Regions from separate parts of the Buttiauxella noackiae genome, predicted to be linked through region 3. Evidence: predicted binding sites of a transcription regulator. Region 3 holds the regulator's gene; each other region holds the start of a gene.

Region 1 (7,222 bases), 190 kb from region 3:
ACAGGAACCGGCCGCATTGCTGAATCGAGAATCCGCAGCCCGGTGTTCCACACCGGCCAGCCAATCGGCACGCTACTGCCGGAAACCTGTGCTAATTCCTCACCAAATGCCGGATACCAACTCACGTCAACGGCGGCCTCGGTTGGACCATAAAGGTTGTGCAACGGTGCCTGGGTAAGCTGTTCCCACTGGCGGCAAAGCTCTGTTGGCAATGCTTCGCCGCTACAGAATACGCGTTTCAACGTCGCGCATTTCGCCACCGCTTCGGCATCAGTTAGCGCCGCAACAAACGCCGCCAGCATCGACGGAACAAAGTGCGTAGTGGTCACACGGTAACGGGAAAATAAATTCTGTAATGCTTCCGGATCGCGATGTGCCTCTGGTGGGGCCATCACCAGTTGTGCGCCCACAATATAAGGCCAGAAGAACTCCCAAACCGACACATCAAAACTGCATGGCGTTTTCTGCAACACCACGTCGTCACCGCTTAACGGATAGTGGTTTTGCATCCACAACAGACGATTAACGATGGCCTGCTGCCCTACCATCACCCCTTTCGGGCGACCTGTGGAACCGGATGTGAAAATCACATACGCGGTATGTTCCGGGCGCGAAAGATTATCGGTTTCTGGCTTATTCACCGCAGCCAACACGCTTTGATAGCAGAAGGTTTTCAGACCATTAACAGCACTAAAACGTGGTAACTGCTCTTGTGAAGTGAGCAATAAACGCGGCGCGGCATCTTCGAGCATCATATGAAGGCGCTCATCGGGATAGCCGGTATCCAGCGGCAGCCAGGCTGCGCCCACTTCAACAATCGCTTGTAGCGCCAGTGATAAAAACACCGAACGAGGAAGTGCCACGGCAACCACATCACCCGGTTTTACACCGCGTAACAGAAGCTCACTCGCCAATGCCTGAACCTGTTCACGCATCTCGCGATAACTGAACTGGTGGTTTTCGTCCGCCAGTGCCGGAGCATCTGGTGTGCGCAGCGCTTGCTTCGCAATCAGCTGGCTTAATGTTGTCGCAGGGACAGGAGTTTGCGTGGCATTTACGCTTTCCAGCAGTTCAATTTCAGACTGATGCAGCAATTGGGCATCCACGCATCGTAATGCAGGATTGGTCGCAAACTGGCGCAATAGAAGCGGCAAACGCGCAATATGCTGCTGCAAAGTTTGCGCATTGTAACGCTCGGCATTCGCCAGCATTTCAAGGGAGAAGTCACCTTGTTCGCTGATGTATAGCGCAATTTCCAGGTCTCGCACCGGGCCGGAAGCCAGTTGATGCGTGATGCCTTCGATACCATTGAAATCGAGGCGGTAATCGAACATTTTCAGGTTTAGTACTGGGCCATACAGCGGTTCGCCATTTGCGATCAGCCCCAAATCGCGCTGGATTTGTTCAGCATCGTAACGCTGGTAACGGCGTAAACCTTTCAGTTCTTTGGCAAGGTTTGTCGCAAGGCTGGCAAGGGTGTAGTCGGATTCAATACGCACACCAAACGGCAATACATTCAGCACCGGGCCGGTGGCACAAAGTGCGGCGGAACCCATGCGGCGCATAAAGATAAAACCGGCGGAATACTCATTGCGACCACTTAAACGCCCGAGCCACAACGCCACCAGCCCTAACGCCATATCGGCGGCTGTCAGGTTTTGCAGGCGAGCGTTTTCAACCAGTGCATGAAAATCAGCAGACTCAAAACGTAACGTCTGACGAATCAGTTTTGTGGTCACCCCTTGCCCGGTAAGCGGTTTGGTTGACAAAGTGGCCGGCGGTGGCAACTGTTTAGCTTTGCTTATCCAGAAGGCAGAATCACGCTGCCAGGCATCCGTTTTGCGGTAATGCTCGTATTCTTCAACTACTTCGCTAAACGGAGTAAATGGCGTGGGTTCAGGCACCTGGTTTTGGCACAAATCGCTATAAATATTGGCAATACGGCGGGTAATAGCGGTGAAACTAAAGCCATCGACCACTAAATGATGAAAACGTTGATACCAGAACCAGCGTGTATCTGAGATACGCAGCAGTTGATGATGGTAAAGCGGCTTGCCGCTGGCAATGCGCAAATCCCCTTCGAGATCGTCGCGCATTATCGCTTGTGCGGCAGCGATCGGATCGATTTGGTTGCGCAGATCAACACAGTGAGGCGCAACAAACGAGGCATCAGGATCGACCCACTGGCGCGCTTCGCCGTCCACTTCGCTAAAGCGCATGCAAAGGGTATCGGCCTCTTTCATTCCTGCCACTATCGCCTGGCACAATAACGCTTCGTTGAGTTCTCCATTTAGCTCAACATAGTGTGCCACGCTCCACATGTTGGAGTGTTGTGACAGCTGATCTGCCATCCAGATTCCGGGCTGTGCTGCCACAAGCGGCATGGTTTTGATCTGTTGTTCCCGTGCTGGAGTCATCATGAATTCACTCACCACTCACCTCTTCTTTTGCAAAGGAAGCGGGTTGAAGACTGCCCCAGTTGGCGAGCAGCCAGCGGTTACATTCATCGTTTGATGCGGGTTCACAAACCACCTGCCAGCCATCGGGTAAAGCACAATGCTCCGGCCATAAACTTAACTGTTGCTGCGCATTTTTAAGGATAAAAAAATGGCCCTGCAACGAGTCGAAAGGGTTACTGAATTCCATAGTTCACTCCAATCTTTAAGGCGCTTTCCAAAGCCAGGTGAGACCGTCAATTAAACCGCCTCGCCAGCAAAGCGCATCGTGCCCACCATCAACCTGACGGTAGAAAACAGCTCGCTGTGTTTGTTGTAGTAAGGGGTAAATTCGTTGATTAACTTGATGAATGAGAGGCTCTCTGACCCCTGCCTCAAGATAGATACGCAGCGGTTTTTCACACGCAAGCCCGTCTTCCAGTTGCCGTATCAACTGCCCGCCTTGCTGGTTATTTTCGCGACGTGGCCACCAGTAAGAACCTGATTGGCTCAGCACACAGCCAAATTGTTCAGGCCAGTGAAGTGCGGCATAAAGCGAGGAAAGCCCACCAAAGCTTTGCCCGGCGACCACCGTGGTTTCTGGATTTTCATTCCAGCGGGTAACCGTGCGCAGATGCGGTAGTAATTCTTCTTGTACTGCCAGCCAAAACTGCGCATTACAGGGCAGTTCACCACTGCGAGTGGCATTGTCGATAACATCAATCAACACATAAACGGCGGGAGGTAATACTCCGGCATCTGTTTGAGCCTGAAGTGCAGACCACACTGGCATCCCTTCAGCCCAGAATTGGCCGTCGAGTAATATCGCCAATGGGCGCTGCTCAGGCTGCGCGTCACCGGTTGCAAAAATCCATACACTACGTTGGTTTTTCAGGCGGACACTCAGCCAGGAAATATGTTGGGGAGCGTTATACGGTGTGAATGGTTTATCCCAACCAGTTTGCTTTGGTGCATCAGGAAGATGGAGTGCTGACATCGGATGCCCTCGCCCACCGAGCCAGCTTTCAGGATTTAGCGGGTCGGCAATCGCACGTGGCAGCAGTTTCCGCCAGCCTTCACGCAGCGCCATGCGCTCCGGCACGATGCCGTCAAAAGCCTCTGCAGGGAAATCATCTTCGCTGTCTGTTGGAATGAGGCAATAACTGCCGCGCCATGTAGCAGTTAGCTGCGTTTGCCATTGCCAGACGTTAGTGCCAGCAATACGTTCGAGCGATTGCGGGCGCGAGCTCTGGTGGTGATCGGTCACGCCAGTGATGTAAATCCAGACTCGCTTTGTCGGAGAGGTTTGCTCGCAGCCCTCGGGGTCACGCCACAGAAAAGTCACCTCGCACAGACCGTCACTTTCAAAAGTGACGGCGGGGATCCCTTGTGCCTGTTTTTCCTGCCACCAGCTCTCACTTCCTGTCAGCAAATGCGTCACTCAAACATAACCTTCTGAAATTATTGATAACGATCAACAAGCCTGAAATATATTGATAATACTATTGATAATTATTTGCATTTGCAATAGCGTATTTCCGCGCTTTGGGCTACCAGCTTCCTGGTGCAAAAACAATTAATTGCCGGACTTGAACGCACGATTCCCTCATTTCGGGGCTGTTGCAGACAGTTTCGGTATCGCTTCGTAACATCCATGCTGCGCCCGATCCCTTTAGGGAATGGAATGACACCGGGCCCAGCGGAAAAGCAGGCCGCCATAATGAATAAGAAAATTAACTATTCCCTCGCTGTGCTGATCAATCTGGGAATATACGGTGTCGCTTCACCTGCCTTTGCGGCAGAACAAGCAGCACCAGCACCGGCTCAGACCGCTGCTGCCAACAATGACGACACACAAAATCACGCTGACGAAGACACTCTGGTTGTCACCGCCGCCGCACAAAATTTACAGGCTCCAGGCGTTTCAACCATCACCGCTGAAGAGCTGAAAAAACGCCCACCAGCGCGTGATATTTCCGAAATCGTCCGCACTATGCCCGGCGTTAACCTGACCGGTAACTCCACCAGTGGCCAACGCGGTAATGGACGTCAAATTGATATTCGCGGTATGGGCCCGGAAAACACCCTGATTCTGATCGATGGCAAACCGGTGAGCAGTCGCAACTCGGTACGACTTGGCTGGCGTGGCGAACGTGATACACGCGGTGATGCAAGCTGGGTGCCACCAGAAATGGTCGAACGTATTGAAGTGATTCGTGGCCCGGCAGCGGCGCGTTATGGTAACGGTGCGGCAGGTGGTGTAGTCAATATCATCACCAAAAAAGGCAACGGTGAATGGCACGGTACCTGGAACACCTATCTCAACGCCCCTGAGCACAAAGACGAAGGTTCCACTAAGCGCACCAACTTCAGCCTGAACGGCCCACTGGGTGGGGATTTCAGCTTCCGTTTGTACGGCAACCTCGATAAAACTCAGGCCGATGCCTGGGACATCAACCAGGGCCATCAGTCTGAACGTACCGGTATTTATGCCGACACCCTGCCAGCCGGGCGTGAAGGCGTAATTAACAAAGATATCAATGGCGTCGTGCGTTGGGATTTTGCGCCAATGCAATCACTGGAACTGGAAGCGGGTTACAGCCGCCAGGGCAACCTCTATTCCGGCGATACCCAGAACACCAATACCAACCAGATTGTGAAAGATAACTACGGCAACGAGACTAACCGTCTGTATCGCCAGAACTATTCTTTGACCTGGAACGGCGGTTGGGACAGCGGCTTGACCACCAGCAACTACGTGCAGTACGAGCACACGCGCAACTCGCGTATGCAGGAAGGCCTGGCCGGTGGCACCGAAGGGATTTTCTCCAGCGATAAATTCAGCGATATCGATCTGAGCGATGTGTTATTGCATAGCGAAGTGAATATCCCGATTGATTTCGTGTTTAACCAAAACCTGACGCTGGGTACCGAATGGAACCAGCAAAAGATGAAAGATTTGTCATCGAACGGTCAAACCTTTATGGGCGGCCCAATTCCAGGTTCGAACAGCACCAACCGTAGCCCATATTCTCAGGCAGAGATCTTCTCACTGTTTGCTGAAGACAATATGGAGCTGACCGACAGCACCATGTTGACACCGGGTCTGCGCTTTGATCATCACAGCATCGTGGGTAATAACTGGAGCCCATCTCTGAACCTGTCTCAAGGTTTGGGTGATGACTTCACCCTGAAAATGGGTATTGCTCAGGCCTATAAAGCGCCAAGCCTGTATCAGACTAACCCAAACTACATCCTCTACAGCAAAGGCCAGGGCTGCTACGCAAGCGGTACCGGCGTGGGCTGCTACATGATGGGTAACGAAGATCTTAAAGCTGAAACCAGTGTCAACAAAGAGATCGGCCTTGAGTTCAAACGTGACGGCTGGCTCGCTGGGGTCACCTGGTTCCGCAATGATTATAAAGACAAAATCGAAGCGGGATACGCGCCAATCGGCCAGACTTCTTCTGGCAAAACCAAAACCGATATTTACCAATGGGAAAACATTCCTAAGGCGCTGGTAGAAGGGCTGGAAGGCACGTTAAACGTACCGGTTTCCAACACGGTGAACTGGACGAATAACATCACTTACATGTTGGAAAGTAAGAATAAAGAGACCGGTGAGCGCCTGTCCGTTATTCCGGAATATACGCTAAACTCCACCCTGAGCTGGCAGGTTCGCCAGGACATCTCTGTGCAATCAACCTTTACGTGGTACGGCAAACAACAGCCGAAGAAGTACAACTACAAAGGTGAACCGGCAACAGGTCCCGAAACCAACGAGGTTAGCCCGTATAGCATTGTTGGACTGAGCGGAACCTGGGACGCGACCAAAAACGTCAGCCTGACGACGGGGATTGATAACCTGTTCGATAAACGCCACTGGCGCGCAGGTAATGCCCAGACAACAGGTGGTGCTGTCGGTTATATGTACGGGGCAGGTGCCGAGACCTATAACGAGTCCGGTCGTACTTACTATGTGAGTGTGAATACCCACTTCTAAGTTTTGGCTTTTCGGCGGATGACGCATGCGTTTATCCGCCCTACGAGAAAGCTGTTCCTGGGTGGATTAGCGTGAGCGACATCCACCGTTTTTAAGCGATAGCGATGCAATATCAACTTTCCCATTTCGACTTTCTCCCCCATTTACGCGTTTACCGCGTGGATTTTGACGCCACAACCTTTCAGCCCAACGATTTGTTATGGCTACCCCATCACCAGCGCTTATCCAATTCTGTTGTTAAACGCAAAGCCGAACATCTCGCAGGAAGAATAGCGGCCTGTGAAGCGCTGCGTTTTCATGGCGTAAATGATTATGTGCCGGGAATCGGACTGCACCGTGAACCCTGCTGGCCACCGGGATTCACCGGCAGCGTCACGCACAGCGGCAATGTGGCATTATCGACCGTGATTACTGATTCTGCGGATATGCGCGAGGGAATCGGTATCGACTATGAAGAAATTATTGCCCCGCACATCGCCGAAGAAATTCATGGTGGGATTATAGATTGCGCTGAAAAAGAGCTGTTGCGCCAGTCTCGCTGGCCTTACCACTACGCGTTAACGATAGCCTTTTGTGCAAAAGAAAGCTTATTCAAAGCCTTGTTCCGCCATGTGGGTCGTTACTTTGATTTTTCTTATGCATCAATAAGTAAAATAGATGAAACGCGATTAACTCTGACCCTAAATCATTCGCTCGGACCATACAAAAAAGGCAATACATTCATGGTGATATGGAATGGTGACGCAGAGAAATTAATAACGCTAATACGGCTTGGGTGGCAATA
Region 2 (7,222 bases), 400 kb from region 3:
CAACAATTCTGCTGCGCGGGTATTATCCAGCGCTTCATCATTACGCGACAAAATCGCCAGGCAACGATCGCGGTTTTTCTCACGGAAGTTTTGCACGCATTTTGTCGAAATGTCGGTGTACTCTTCAGGGCGATCGATTTTGCCTTCCATGTTCTCTTGCGGGAACAAATTCGGGTTAAAAATCACCTGACGAATATCACACAAGAAACCGATGCGTTCCGCCCAGAAACCACCAAGCCCAACGCCACAAATCAGTGGGCGCTCATCGGCACTCAGTTGCAGCATCTTGTCGACTTCTTTGAGCAGATGTTGCATGTCGTGTTTCGGATGCCGCGTGCTGTAGCTGATAAGCCGCACGTCCGGGTCGATAAACTGGAGTTGCAGCACCTTTTCATGGTTACCAGGACTATTAGAGTCGAAACCGTGTAAATAGATAATCATTGCATCCTCACCACACGAATTCAGGCCATTTGGCCCGAGGAGTTAAAGACCCGCCTTGTGGGCTTGCCACTGCTCATGCAGCGCCTCAAGTTGCTGATTTGCTTCCTTCCAGCGCGCTGATGACATCAGCTCCTGACGGGTAAATGAACCTTTATGATACAAACCTGTAACACGCTCTGCTTTGACCGGAGACAGGTTATCTAACACGCTGACCGCACCATTACGATTATTGCAGACCAGGATCATATCGCAACCTGCATCCAGAGATGCCTGTCCACGTTCAGCATAGCTGCCCATAATCGCGGCGCCTTCCATCGACAAATCGTCAGAGAAGATAACGCCGTTAAAGCCAAGCTCACCACGTAGCACGGTTTTCAGCCAATGCGGAGAACCGCTGGCTGGAAGGGGATCGACATCGGTATAGATGACGTGCGCAGGCATAATCGCATCGAGTTTGTTGTCGGTAATCAGCGTGCGGAAGATCTGCATATCGTGTTCGCGGATCTGCGCCTCTTCACGCGGATCACGAGGTGTTTCTTTATGAGAATCCGCAGTGACGGCGCCATGCCCAGGGAAGTGTTTACCCGTCGTTTTCATACCGGCTGCGTGCATCCCGTCTATAAAACGAGTCGCCATCGCCAGCGCTTTGCGCGGATCTTCATGATATGAACGCTCACCAATCGCGGCACTGATATGGCCGATATCCAACACGGGCGCAAAGCTGATGTCGATATCCATGGCAATCATTTCACACGCCATCAACCAGCCCGCTTCCTCAGCCAGTTTGCCGCCCTGCTCCAGACCATGCAGTGCAGCAAAAGATTGAGCAGCAGGCAAAAGGGTAAAGCCATCACGAAAACGCTGAACACGGCCACCTTCCTGGTCAACAGCAACCACCAGACGATTGCGGGAAGCTTCACGAATCTGGCGCACCAGTTCACGCAGTTGCTCAGCATCGTGATAGTTGCGGGTAAACAGAATCAGCCCACCAACAAGTGGATGTTTTAGAATTTCACGCTCTTCGGCATCCAGCTCAAAGCCTGCCACATCTAACATTACCGGACCCACATCAACCTCTCTTTATCAATTCTTATTCCACAGCAGGCTCCAGGCCTCATCTGCAAGAGTTAAAAATGTTTTATCCTGCGTTTGCGACCAACGACATTCATACCAGGATGCCATCAGCATAATGACCCAGGGCTGCCAACGCGCAACCTGCTGGACTAGCACTTGTAATGGAATATGGCTTAACTTCGCGTAAGCATGAACCAACCGCTCGCAATCAATGTTATTAGCCAGCGCGACTGCCGCCAATTCCAGTGCTACATCCCCATCACCGGCATATTCCCAGTCGATAAGCTTGATACCATCTGACTGATTTACCAGGTTTCCGGCATGAATATCCATATGCAGCGGTGCCAGACGCAACGGCTTAGGTTCGCCTTGCCGCTTCATTTTTTTCAACAACCGTAGCCAGAGCAAACTTCTTCGTTCTGATGCGGCGTTTTGCCAATAATGCTCAAGTAATTGCAACAAACTGATTCGCCAGCCAAAACAGTGTTGACGATGCAAATCATACAGTAACGAAGTGAGCATTTGCAGTGAGGGGAGTTCCGATTTCACCTCCCCATTTAACCATTCAACGATAAGCCAGCCTTCAGCCAGACAAACGGGCCGAGGACCTATTCCTGGAGGAAGGCGTCTCAGAGCCCGATGCTGTCTGCTGAGAGAAACCCCAGGCATTGGCGCGGTAAGCTGATGCCGGGCGACATATTCTTCCGTTCCAAGGTTGAAATGCAGACTGCCGCCGCTTAATCCCTGAAGATGAGAAAAGCAACCGGCGGCCTGAGCCGCCGGAAGGTACTTCTCAATCAAACGTTGCAGTGTCGAATTATTGAGTTTGTTGTACAGCACCGCTTCCTGACCAGATAATTTCGCCAGTTTGTACCAACATCAACTGCATTTTCAGCGTCGGCGCATTCACATTACCGCTGGCGTTGCTGTAGAGCACATATTGCGCACCAACATTACGGGCAATGCCAATCGCTTTACTGCGCGATCCAAGACTGTCTTGCGGTGATAGCCCTAATTGCTGTTTCGCCAACGAAAGTTGTTGTGCTGAAACAAGGGTAAATTTGGCATTGTTCTCCAGCGCACCACGTAGTGCTTCTGTCGCCTTGCTGGTTTGCAGTGAACCATTAGTGTGGTTATTTACGCTGTCCACCAGTAATACGCCACCGGCTGTCACACCATCGGCTTGCAGCATTTTTCCAACCATAGGCTGCATGGTGCTGCCCCAATCGTAGCTGCGCACTTTTGGTGTTGCAGGAATGGTAGGTTGTGGTTGTTCAATCGGGCCTGGCTGAGTGGGTACAGTTGGCACTGTTGGAACAGTTGGCGGCGGCTCTACGGGTTGCTGTGGAACAGGTTTCACTTCTTCCACTGGTGCAGGCGCTTCTCCACGATTAATACACCCGGTTAAAATCATCGCCGCAGCGAGAATAACCAGATAACGATAGATTCCCTTAATCAAAATTCACCCCTTACAAAGAGAGAGAAAGACGAACTTTACGTGCGTCTGGATAACTGGCTATGGATGAGACCGAAACGCTTGATTTCGCTGGTAACGTAATCGTACGTGGCTGCTCGAGAGGATGAATCTCAAGACCCTTTTCGTCATACCAATAGAAACGATAGTTGATGATGACGGGGTTAGACTGTTCATTATATAGCCGGCTGCGAGAAACAGTGGCACCCTTGTCAGTTGAAATTTCAGGCTTTTCAGCACTGACTCCCGCCGCAAGCACAGATGCTTCCATGACCAGCGTTTGCCCATCATTGACAGGGATAGCCGGTTTGGAGCTACACCCAGCCATCACAATGACGGCCAGTAGCGTTAACAGCGGTTTATTTTTCATCAACTTATCCTTTATGCGCCAGCATCGGCCCCAGCACACGACCGCCCAGCAGATGCAGGTGGATATGATAAACTTCCTGCCCGCCATGACGATTGCAGTTCATGATCAGACGATAGCCATCTTCAGCAATCCCTTCTTGCTCAGCAATTTTTGCAGCAACGGTCAACATGCGCCCCAGCGCCAGTTCATGCTCAGCAGTGACATCATTAACTGTTGGGATCAGTATGTTCGGAATAATGAGGATGTGGGTAGGTGCCTGCGGCGATATGTCACGGAATGCAGTAACTAACTCATCTTGATAAACGATATCTGCCGGAATCTCGCGGCGAATAATTTTACTGAAAATAGTTTCTTCGGCCATGACGTTACCTTTATTCATTAATTGCTGACTAATTGCTCGTTTAAGTCGCTGCGCGCACAGGCTTAAAGGCATAACGTAAGAGTATGAGCGAGTTACTCGTGCTCTTTCAACCTCAACCCATTATTTCTTTATCACTCTTTGGGCAACCTTCTTCTCAGATCTTTCGTAAACGCTGCACTTCTCATGATTAAAACGATATTTCATTTGAGCTGTAACATATGTTTACAGCCAGTTAATGAATGAGTATATTTCTCATTTTCATTTTTATTCGCATGAAATAAATAAAATCGCAAACACTCTATGTACTCCGCGACCGGATTCCTTTGGCGCAGAGACATAACCTCCAACAATTCATTAAGGGTTTAAGATGTCTTTAACCATTTCTACCAGGGATGGGCAGCGCGCACCTGCCAGCGCTATTTCTATGCTGGCATCCTGTATTGCTTTCGCACTCCTTCCTTCTACCGCTTTCTCTGCCACTCAAAATGCAGAAGAAACGCTGGTTGTCGAAAACTCGGTGTCTAATACACTCGATACAGAAGAGAAGGATTACAGTGTTAAAACCACCACCAGCGGAACGAAAATGTTGCTGGTACCGCGTGATATTCCGCAGTCCGTTAGCATCATCAGCGAACAGCGCATGCAGGACCAGAATCTGCAGTCACTGGGCGATGTACTGAAAAACACCACGGGCATATCAGAAAGTGTTGCCGACTCCGACCGCAGCAACTTCTACTCGCGCGGATTTTTAATAGATAACTATATGGTCGATGGCATCCCAACGCTGTTTGAATCGCGCTGGAACCTGGGCGACGCCCTGACAGATACCGCGATGTATCAGCAGATTGAAGTGGTCCGTGGTGCTAATGGCCTGATGACCGGTTCCGGCAACCCTTCAGCCGCCGTCAATATGGTGCGTAAACATGCCGATAGTCGTGAATTCCAGACCAACGTATCAGCAGAGTATGGAAGCTGGAATAAACAGCGCTATGTTGCTGATATGTCTACGCCATTGACCGACAACGGTAATGTTCGTGGCCGTATGGTTGCAGGTTATCAGGATAACGACAGCTGGCTTGACCGCTACAATCAGAAGAAAAAATTCTTCTATGGTGTGCTCGATGCGGATTTGACCGAGGCCACCAGTTTCTCAGTCGGTTATGACTATCAGGAAACCAACGTTAACAGTCCGACATGGGGCGGCATTCCGCGCTGGTACACCGATGGCAGCAAAACTGATCCGGATCGCAGCTACAGCACGGCCCCTGACTGGGCTTACAACGATAAAGAATCGCAGCGCACCTTCGTCACCCTGAAGCAAAAGTTTGCCAATGACTGGCAGCTCACGGTGAACGGGACACACACGGAAATGGACCTCGAAAGTAAGCAGCTTTACCTGGACGGACTGGTAGATAAAAACAGCGGCATGATGGTTAGCCCGTATGGCGCATCCTACCCATATGTAGGTGGCACAGGTTACAACACCGGTAAGCGCAAAGTGGATGCTCTCGATACCTTTGCCAATGGATCTTATGAGCTCTTAGGGCGCCAACATGAACTGATGATCGGTACCAGCTACACCAAACAGAACAACACCTATCACAGCTCCTGGGAAAATATCAGCGATACCCAGTTAGGTAATTACAATGATTATGACGGTAACTTCCCGGAAACAAACTGGACGCCGTTGAGTCTCGCTCAGGAAGATACGGTTCGCCAGAAGTCTGCCTATATGGCGACTCGCATCACTCTAGCCGACCCTTTGCACGTGATCGTTGGCGCACGTTATACCAAATACAACCTGCATACCCTGACCCAGGAACTTGAGAAAAATAACACCTCGCCTTACGCCGGTGTGGTGTTTGATATCAATGATGACTGGTCAACTTACGCAAGCTATACCTCAGTCTTTAAACCGCAAACCGAACGTGATGAGCAAGGTAACTACCTCACCCCAATCACCGGTAATAACTATGAAGCAGGTGTGAAGTCTGACTGGATGAACAGCCGTCTGACCACTTCTCTTGCCATCTTCCGTATTGAACAAGATAACCTCGCACAATCGACTGGCATGGTAATTCCTGACAGCAACGGTGAGACAGCCTACCGTGAAGCTGATGGTACCGTAAGTAAAGGTGTGGAGTTTGAGATCAACGGTGCGCTGACTGATGACTGGCAGATGACATTTGGTGCGACACGCTATGTTGCTGAAGACAGCAACGGTAAAGCAGTTAACCCTAACCTGCCTCGCACTTCAGTTAAATTGTTCACCAGTTACCGGATCCCAACACTGCGCGAGCTAACTGTCGGTGGCGGCGTCAACTGGCAAGACCATGTGTGGGCGGATGTTCCAGTACCGGGCGGTACTTTCCGTGCGGAACAAGGCAGTTATGCGTTAGTTGATTTGTTTGCCCGTTATCAAGTCACGAAGGCGCTCTCCGTTCAGGCGAACCTCGATAACTTGTTCGACAAAACTTACGACACCAACATCGACAGCCGTTCCATCGTTTACGGTGCGCCGCGCAACTTCTCTGTAAGCGCTAATTACGCTTTCTAGCATCCTTAATGGCGGATGACGCAAGCTATCTGCCATTTAATTCATAGCCTAAATAATTCATGTTCAGGGTAGGCGGCAAAAGAACGAGTCCCGATAAGCTTAAATTAGTAAGTGATTCGGGCAAGAGCGCGAAGCCACCCCCCCTACTACTTGAAGAATGACGGCAATAAAAAAGGGAGGCCAATGGCCTCCCTCAGTTCTCCCCAACTACTTGTTAGCTGTTACGGATCCACTCATCCATTTCAGTTTTCAGGTTATCGGATTTAGTACCGAAGATTGCCTGAACACCTGAACCAGCTACAACTACACCTGCTGCACCCAATTTCTTCAGGCCAGCCTGGTCGACTTTAGAAATGTCGGCCACGCTAACACGCAGACGGGTAATACACGCATCCAGGTTAGTGATGTTTTCTTTACCGCCGAAAGCGCTAACCAGAGCTGGTGCCATTTCGCTTGTGGAAGTGGTAGAAGTCTCTGAAGTTGCGTCTTCACGACCTGGAGTTTTCAGGTCCAGCGCTTTAATCAGCACACGGAACACGGTGTAGTAAATCGCCGCGTAGCACAGGCCAACAATTGGGAACAACCACAGTTTGCTGCTGTTTCCGCTCAACACGATGAAGTCAATCAGACCGTGAGAGAAGGAAGTACCGTCACGCATACCCAGAAGGATACAGATTGGGAACGCCAGGCCTGCCAACACCGCGTGGATGATGTACAGGATTGGAGCAACGAACATGAAGGAGAACTCGATTGGCTCGGTAATACCGGTCAGGAACGAGGTCAGTGCAGCGGAGATCATGATACCGCCGACTTTTGCACGGTTCTCAGGTTTAGCTGAGTGCCAGATTGCGATAGCAGCAGCAGGCAGACCATACATTTTAAACAGGAAGCCACCAGACAGTTTGCCCGCAGTTGGGTCACCTGCCATATAACGTGGGATATCGC
Region 3 (7,222 bases):
GCCGAGCACCACCAGACCGGCAACAAGTGGTGCATCTACCCGATGTACGACTTCACCCACTGCATTTCCGATGCGTTAGAAGGCATTACGCACTCTCTGTGTACGCTGGAGTTCCAGGACAACCGTCGTCTGTACGATTGGGTGTTGGATAACATCACTATTCCTGCGCATCCGCGTCAGTACGAGTTTTCTCGCCTGAATCTTGAATACTCCATCATGTCTAAGCGCAAGCTGAACCTGCTGGTGACAGAGAAGGTTGTAGAAGGTTGGGATGACCCACGTATGCCGACTATTTCTGGTCTGCGTCGCCGTGGTTATACGGCCGCTTCAATTCGTGAGTTCTGTAAGCGTATTGGTGTGACTAAGCAAGACAATACCGTTGAAATGGCGTCTCTGGAATCTTGTATCCGTGATGACCTGAACGAGAACGCACCGCGCGCGATGGCTGTTCTCGATCCGGTGAAAGTGATCATCGAAAACTTCCCGCAAGGTGAAGTTGAAATGGTGACTATGCCTAATCATCCGAATAAGCCTGAAATGGGCAGCCGCCAGGTACCGTTTAGCCGTGAGATCTACATCGATCGTGCTGACTTCCGTGAAGAAGCCAACAAACAGTACAAGCGTCTGGTGCTGGGCAAAGAAGTGCGCCTGCGCAATGCATATGTGATTAAAGCCGATCGCGTTGAGAAAGATGAAGCAGGGAACATCACCGTGCTGCACTGCTCCTACGATCCGGACACATTAAGCAAAGACCCGGCTGATGGCCGCAAAGTGAAAGGCGTTATCCACTGGGTAAGCGCAGAGCATGCACTGCCGGTTGAAATTCGCCTTTACGACCGTCTGTTCAGCGTTGCCAACCCGGGCGCTGCGGAAGACTTCCTGGCGACGATTAACCCGGAATCTCTGGTGATCAAGCAAGGTTTCGTTGAGCCAAGTCTGCAAAATGCCGAAAAAGGCAAAGCGTACCAGTTCGAGCGCGAAGGTTATTTCTGCCTGGATAGCCGTTATGCAACTGCTGACAAACTGGTATTTAACCGTACCGTTGGCTTGCGTGATACCTGGGCGAAAATGGGCGAGTAGTTCCTTTTCCCTAAGTCAATATCTGACAAAAACGCCGCAAATTGCGGCGTTTTTTTTCGCTTTATAATCATTTGCTTAAAAATATCTTCACATTCGCGTTGCGAATTAATGTTATTTACACTTCTTACTGTCTACTTTTTATGGTCAACCTCGGAACATTAAAAACTCTTCTTTTTATAATGTGAGCGCTCTCATATAGAGCTTTGTATTTTATAAAACTTAATTATCAAGATAAAATCCTAGTGTCGTTGTTTGTTACAAATACTCATAAATTATGTGCTCTCTGTCATAATATCGGAATGAACTCTTACAAAGTCATTGATAATTCGCGTCGCGAAAAATAGTCTTAAGGGCAGCAGTAATGCGGGCAAATATTCATAACCGCTTTAGCCGTTAGGCATTTTTACTTTTTTTCGCCATAAGGCGTCTTTTAACGTCCGGCGATTATTGATACGTCAAAGAGGAATAATATATGCGTACGTTTAGTGGCAAACGTAGTGCACTGGCGCTTGCAATTGCAGGTGTCACGGCTCTTTCAGGACTGGTAGTCATCCCTCAGGCAAGTGCCGCAGGTTTTATTGATGACTCGACTCTGACCGGTGGTGTTTATTACTGGCAACGTGAGCGTGACCGTAAAGATGTTACGACTGACAAATATGAAACTAACCTTGCGCACTCTACCTGGAACGCCAACCTGGACTTCCAGTCTGGTTTCGCCGCTGACATGTTCGGTCTCGATATCGCGGCCTTTACTGCTATCGAAATGGCAGAAAACGGCGACAGCGGTCACCCGAACGAAATCGCATTTTCCTCTGTAAACAAAGCTTACGACGAAGATTATTCAGGTGATAAAAGCGGTATTAGCCTCTATAAAGCAGCAGCTAAATTTAAATACGGTCCAGTTTGGGCGCGTGGCGGTTACATTCAGCCAACCGGGCAAACCTTGCTCGCACCGCACTGGAGCTTCATGCCTGGTACTTATCAGGGTGCTGAAGCCGGTGCAAACTTTGACTACGGCGATTCTGGTGCGTTGAGCTTCTCCTACATGTGGACCAACGAGTACAAAGCTCCATGGCACCTGGAAATGGACAAGTTCTATCAGAACGACAAAAACACCAAAGTTGAATATTTACACTCTCTTGGCGCGAAGTATGACTTCAAAAATGATTTCATTCTCGAAGCGGCATTTGGGCAGGCTGAAGGCTACGTTGATCAGTACTTCACCAAAGCAAGCTACAAATTTGATATCGCCGGCAGCCCGTTAACAACCAGCTACCAGTTCTACGGCACGCGTGACAAAGTTTCTGATGGCAGCGTTAACGATCTGTACGACGGCACAGCATGGTTACAAGCTCTGACTCTCGGATACCGCGTGGGCCAGGTTGATTTGCGTCTTGAAGGAACTATTGTTAAAGCCGATGGCCAACAAGGTTACTTCCTGCAGCGTATGACCCCAACTTATGCATCTTCAAACGGTCGTCTTGATGTGTGGTGGGATAACCGCTCTGACTTCAACGCCAACGGTGAAAAAGCAGTATTTGCTGGCGCGATGTATGACCTGAGCAACTGGAATCTGGCAGGTTGGGCAGTGGGTGCTTCTTATGTGTACGCATGGGATGCAAAACCAAGCTCTAAACCAACCACTGACGGTTACTACGATGCTGATAATCGCCTGAAAGAATCTGCCTACAGCCTTGATGCATTGTATACCGTTCAGGATGGCCGTGCGAAAGGTACTCTGTTCAAACTGCACTTCACTCAGTATGACAACCATTCAGACATCCCAAGCTGGGGCGGTGGTTACGGCAACATCTTCCAGGATGAGCGCGACGTGAAATTCATCGTCATCGCACCGTTCACCATCTTCTGATTCGAATCCGGGCGTGAAAACGCCCGGTTTTTTTAAGGATATCAAGCATGAAAAAAATCATTCTGACTGTGGTGATGGCGTTAGGTTTGAGTGCATGTGCACAGCAACAACCTAAAACTGCTCCGGAAGATTCAAAGCTGAAACAAGCATATAGTGCCTGCATTAACACTGCAGAAGGTAACCCTGATAAAATCCAGGCCTGCCAAAGCGTGCTGAATGTACTGGGTCAGGAAAAAGAGCATCAAGAGTTTGCGAAGAAAGAAACCGTTCGCACACTGGATTACCAGAACTGCATTCAGGCAACACAAACGGGTAATGACCAGGCTGTTAAAGCTAAATGCGATAAAATCTGGCAGGAAATCCGCGCAAACAACAAATAGTTACCGTATTTGAGCAATAAAAAAACCGGTGAATTGTCTCACCGGTTTTTTTATAGGTGACATCCGGGTCAGGGATGTCAGGCTATGCAGATTACTTTTCGCTGATTTCGTGCGCGTTTTCGTCGGTACGGCAATCACCTTCAGCGCAATGACCGTACAGGTACAGGCTGTGGTTAGTCAGACGAATACCATGACGTGATGCGATTTCGCGCTGGCGGGCTTCGATTGAATCATCACTGAATTCAATAACTTTGCCGCAGTCCAGGCAAATCAGGTGGTCATGGTGATGCTGTTGCGTCAGTTCGAATACGGATTTGCCGCCTTCGAAGTTATGACGAGTCACAATGCCTGCATCATCAAACTGGTTTAATACACGATAAACTGTGGCGAGACCAATCTCTTCGCCCATATCAATCAGACGTTTATATAAGTCTTCCGCACTGACGTGATGGTTCACCGGCCCCTGCAACACTTCAAGGATTTTTAATCGCGGAAGCGTGACTTTCAGGCCGGCCTTCTTTAATGCGGTATTATTGTCAGTCATGCGGAAATTGTCCTGTTGCTTAACGATTCGCTCGGACTCAGGGTGAGCGTTAAGATGAATGCGTCTCATTATAGAACTGCCACTTCTAAATGGGAACCGCAAGTATTATGCATAATCAAGCTAAGAAATGGCGGTTGAGTCGCGATTTGATTGCCTTGTTAGCTATTTTGTCAGGAGTTCATTGTACAGGGACAAACTGGAAAGTTAAAAATTTGTAGCAATTATTTTAATCGGAAATAACTATCAATGCGGCGCAACCTAATAGTTGTGCCGCATCTGGAATCAGGCGTTGATGATATCAGCCAGGTTTAGTTCTTCAGAAACTTGTTTAACCCACTTCTGAACACGTTCAGCAGTAAGTTCAGGTTGACGGTCTTCGTCAATTGCCAGCCCAACAAAGTGGTCGTCGTCTGCAAGACCTTTAGACGCTTCGAAATGATAACCCGCCGTTGGCCAGTGACCGACGATAGCTGCACCACGCGGCTCAATGATGTCACGGATAGTACCTAATGCGTCACAGAAGTATTCTGCATAGTCTTCCTGGTCACCACAGCCGAACAGGGCAACCAGTTTGCCATTGAAATCAACTTCTTCCAGAGTTGGGAAGAAATCATCCCAGTCGCACTGCGCTTCGCCGTAGTACCACGTTGGAATGCCGAGAAGCAGAATGTCGAAGCCTTCCAGGTCTTCTTTGCTGCTCTTAGCAATGTCATGCACCTCAGCAACATCCTTACCGAGCTGTTTTTGAATCATTTTCGCGATATTTTCGGTGTTACCGGTGTCGCTGCCGAAAAAAATGCCTACGATTGCCATGAGTAAAATAACCTCTTGATACTTAATGGTATGGTGGCTGCTATTTAGCCACAGATAGGGCAATCATAGCAGAACACATCACAGTGCGGAAACTGCTATGACCCCGTAGTGCACAGTCTGCAAAATCTAACAGGGAAGCAGCATTAAAACTAACTGAGATGTTGCTTCAGTTGTTCGAGCAGCATCTCTTCAATCAATTCACTACGACTGATATTGCGCGCTTCAGCCAACTGATTGAGAGCATCTACCGCATCGTTATTGAGCTTTAGCTCCACTCGCTTCAGGCCGCGTACTTTATCGCGCTTGAGTTGGTTGCGTTTATTGATACGCAATTGCTCATCACGCGTTAGCGGATTGGTTTTTGGTCGCCCCGGGCGACGCTCGTCCGCGAACAGATCTAATGTAGTACGGTCCGTTTGTTCTTTTGCCATGATTAGACTACTGACAGGGAATTCAGGTGGCACGGAGCGGGGTGCTCTGGCGCATTTTAGCGCGCAATCATACATCAGCATGGCTTGCGCGCCAACGCGTTAGCCACATCTTGCGGCCAGTCGGTTTGTTTTTAATCAGTTTGTCGTTGTTGTGTCGATAAAACGATGGATTGCGCGCAAAACAGCATCAGGTTTTTCTGCGTGAACCCAGTGTCCGGCACCGGCAACCACATGAGCACGTGCCTGAGGAAACTGGGAAAGCAGTTGGCTACGATGTGATTCATCAACATAAGGAGATGCGCCGCCGCGAATAAATAGCGCCGGTTCGTTCCATGCGGGAATGTTTTCCCAGCCGACAATATGCTCATATTGCTCCCACAGCACCGGCACATTGAATTTCCATTCGCCATCGGCAAAGGATTTCAGTAAGAACTGAATGACACCTTCTTCATCAAGATGCTCGCGCATCACGGTCGCGGCCTGCTGGCGAGTTTTAACATCAGATGCGCTAACCGCATTAATCGCTGCGAAAATCTCATCATGGCGACGAACCTGATAATCCACTGGCGCGATATCAATCAGCACTAATTTATCAATACGTTCAGGGGCAATGGCAGTCAGTGCCATCGCCACTTTGCCGCCCATTGAATGGCCAATAATAATCGCTTTCTCAAAGCCAAATTCATCGAGCGTTTCGACCACATCCTGCGCCATTGCTGGGTAGTTCATCTCAGCGCTTCGTGGTGATAAACCGTGGTTGCGAAGATCGATTTGCAGCAACGTATGATCCTGCCCAAGGTCACGGGCCAGCACGCCCAGGTTATCAAGGCTACCAAAAAGACCGTGAATAAGGACGATGGGGGAATTACTAGTCGATTGTTGTGCAGTTTGCAGGCGAGCATTCAATTTCATGGCAAAGTTCTTTTTTTTTACTTCGTGTGGTTAGGGTATCATAACGGCATTCAGCCTTAGTGCCGCAAATTTCCAGTTTAGTCTGACTTTGTGGTGTGACAAAAGCCTGGCGCTACCCGAGGTTGGGATTTGTCCTTATAATCCCAATTACTTGCATTCAGAAAAGATATCGCACTGGATTAAGATGAAAACAATTGAAGTTGATGACGAGCTCTATCGCTATATTGCCAGCCACACGCAGCACATTGGTGAAAGCGCGTCCGATATTTTACGGCGCATGTTGAAATTTACCGCCGGCCAAACTCCAGCTACAACAGCAACTACCGGTCAGACGGCGGCAACGGCTGCTACACCTGCTCCGGAAGCCAAACCCGTAAATAAAGCACGCGATCGCGTTCGTGCGGTTCGTGAATTACTGCTGTCCGATGAATATGCGGAGCAAAAGAAAGCGGTTAACCGTTTTATGATGGTGCTTTCAACTCTTTATACACTTGATGCTCAAGCTTTTGGTGAAGCGACTGAATCGTTGCATGGTCGTACACGTGTCTATTTTGCAGGTAATGAACAGACGTTGCTGCAAAATGGAAACCAGACCAAGCCTAAGCATGTTCCAGGAACGCCATACTGGGTTATAACTAACACCAATACTGGTCGTAAATGCAGCATGATCGAACACATCATGCAATCAATGCAGTTCCCGGCGGAATTGATTGAAAAGGTTTGCGGCACAATTTAACACCTCGCGTCAGAAGGAAAGGCCAATGGCTAACCACCCTCGTGCAGGACAACCGGCACAACAGAGCGATTTGATTAACGTAGCCCAATTGACGGCCCAGTATTATGTACTGAAGCCTGAAGTGGGGAATAGCGAACACGCGGTGAAGTTCGGTACATCCGGTCACCGTGGTAGTGCGGCACGTCACAACTTCAACGAGCCTCACATTCTGGCAATTGCTCAGGCGATTGCAGAAGATCGTGCAAAAAATGGCATTACCGGGCCGTGCTACGTGGGTAAAGATACCCACGCGCTGTCTGAACCTGCGTTTATCTCCGTCCTGGAAGTGCTGGCTGCGAACGGTGTGGATGTCATTGTGCAGCAGGCGAACGGCTACACGCCAACGCCGGCCATTTCTCACGCCATTCTGACGCATAACAAAAATGGCGGTGCACAGGCAGACGGCATCGTTATTAC

What was found. Region 3 encodes Fur, which represses iron uptake genes when iron is present. Its sites were predicted from a motif close to ATAATAATGAGAACNACTATCAA; they were not measured.
Region 1: a site for Fur is predicted at 3,935-3,957, ahead of fes (enterochelin esterase). Genes of this name have one in related genera too.
Region 2: a site for Fur is predicted at 3,960-3,982, ahead of fhuE (ferric-rhodotorulic acid/ferric-coprogen receptor FhuE). Genes of this name have one in related genera too.

The regions. Positions count from the first base shown of each region.
Region 1 is NZ_JPRU01000001.1:1,746,874-1,754,095, forward strand. Features, by position in the region: gene IX31_RS07985 (enterobactin synthase subunit F) at 1-2,417, opposite strand, end outside; gene IX31_RS07990 (MbtH family protein) at 2,425-2,646, opposite strand; gene fes (enterochelin esterase) at 2,662-3,876, opposite strand; gene IX31_RS08000 (TonB-dependent siderophore receptor) at 4,156-6,438, shown strand; gene IX31_RS08005 (4'-phosphopantetheinyl transferase family protein) at 6,543-7,222, shown strand, end outside.
Region 2 is NZ_JPRU01000001.1:1,156,660-1,163,881, forward strand. Features, by position in the region: gene ycfP (alpha/beta hydrolase YcfP) at 1-441, opposite strand, end outside; gene nagZ (beta-N-acetylhexosaminidase) at 484-1,509, opposite strand; gene thiK (thiamine kinase) at 1,525-2,355, opposite strand; gene lpoB (penicillin-binding protein activator LpoB) at 2,333-2,929, opposite strand; gene IX31_RS05305 (YcfL family putative periplasmic lipoprotein) at 2,985-3,359, opposite strand; gene hinT (purine nucleoside phosphoramidase) at 3,364-3,720, opposite strand; gene fhuE (ferric-rhodotorulic acid/ferric-coprogen receptor FhuE) at 4,088-6,277, shown strand; gene ptsG (PTS glucose transporter subunit IIBC) at 6,492-7,222, opposite strand, start outside.
Region 3 is NZ_JPRU01000001.1:1,560,602-1,567,823, reverse strand. Features, by position in the region: gene glnS (glutamine--tRNA ligase) at 1-1,080, shown strand, start outside; gene chiP (chitoporin ChiP) at 1,553-2,950, shown strand; gene chiQ (ChiQ/YbfN family lipoprotein) at 2,998-3,330, shown strand; gene fur (ferric iron uptake transcriptional regulator) at 3,422-3,874, opposite strand; gene fldA (flavodoxin FldA) at 4,157-4,687, opposite strand; gene ybfE (LexA regulated protein) at 4,837-5,118, opposite strand; gene ybfF (esterase) at 5,254-6,030, opposite strand; gene seqA (replication initiation negative regulator SeqA) at 6,215-6,766, shown strand; gene pgm (phosphoglucomutase (alpha-D-glucose-1,6-bisphosphate-dependent)) at 6,792-7,222, shown strand, end outside.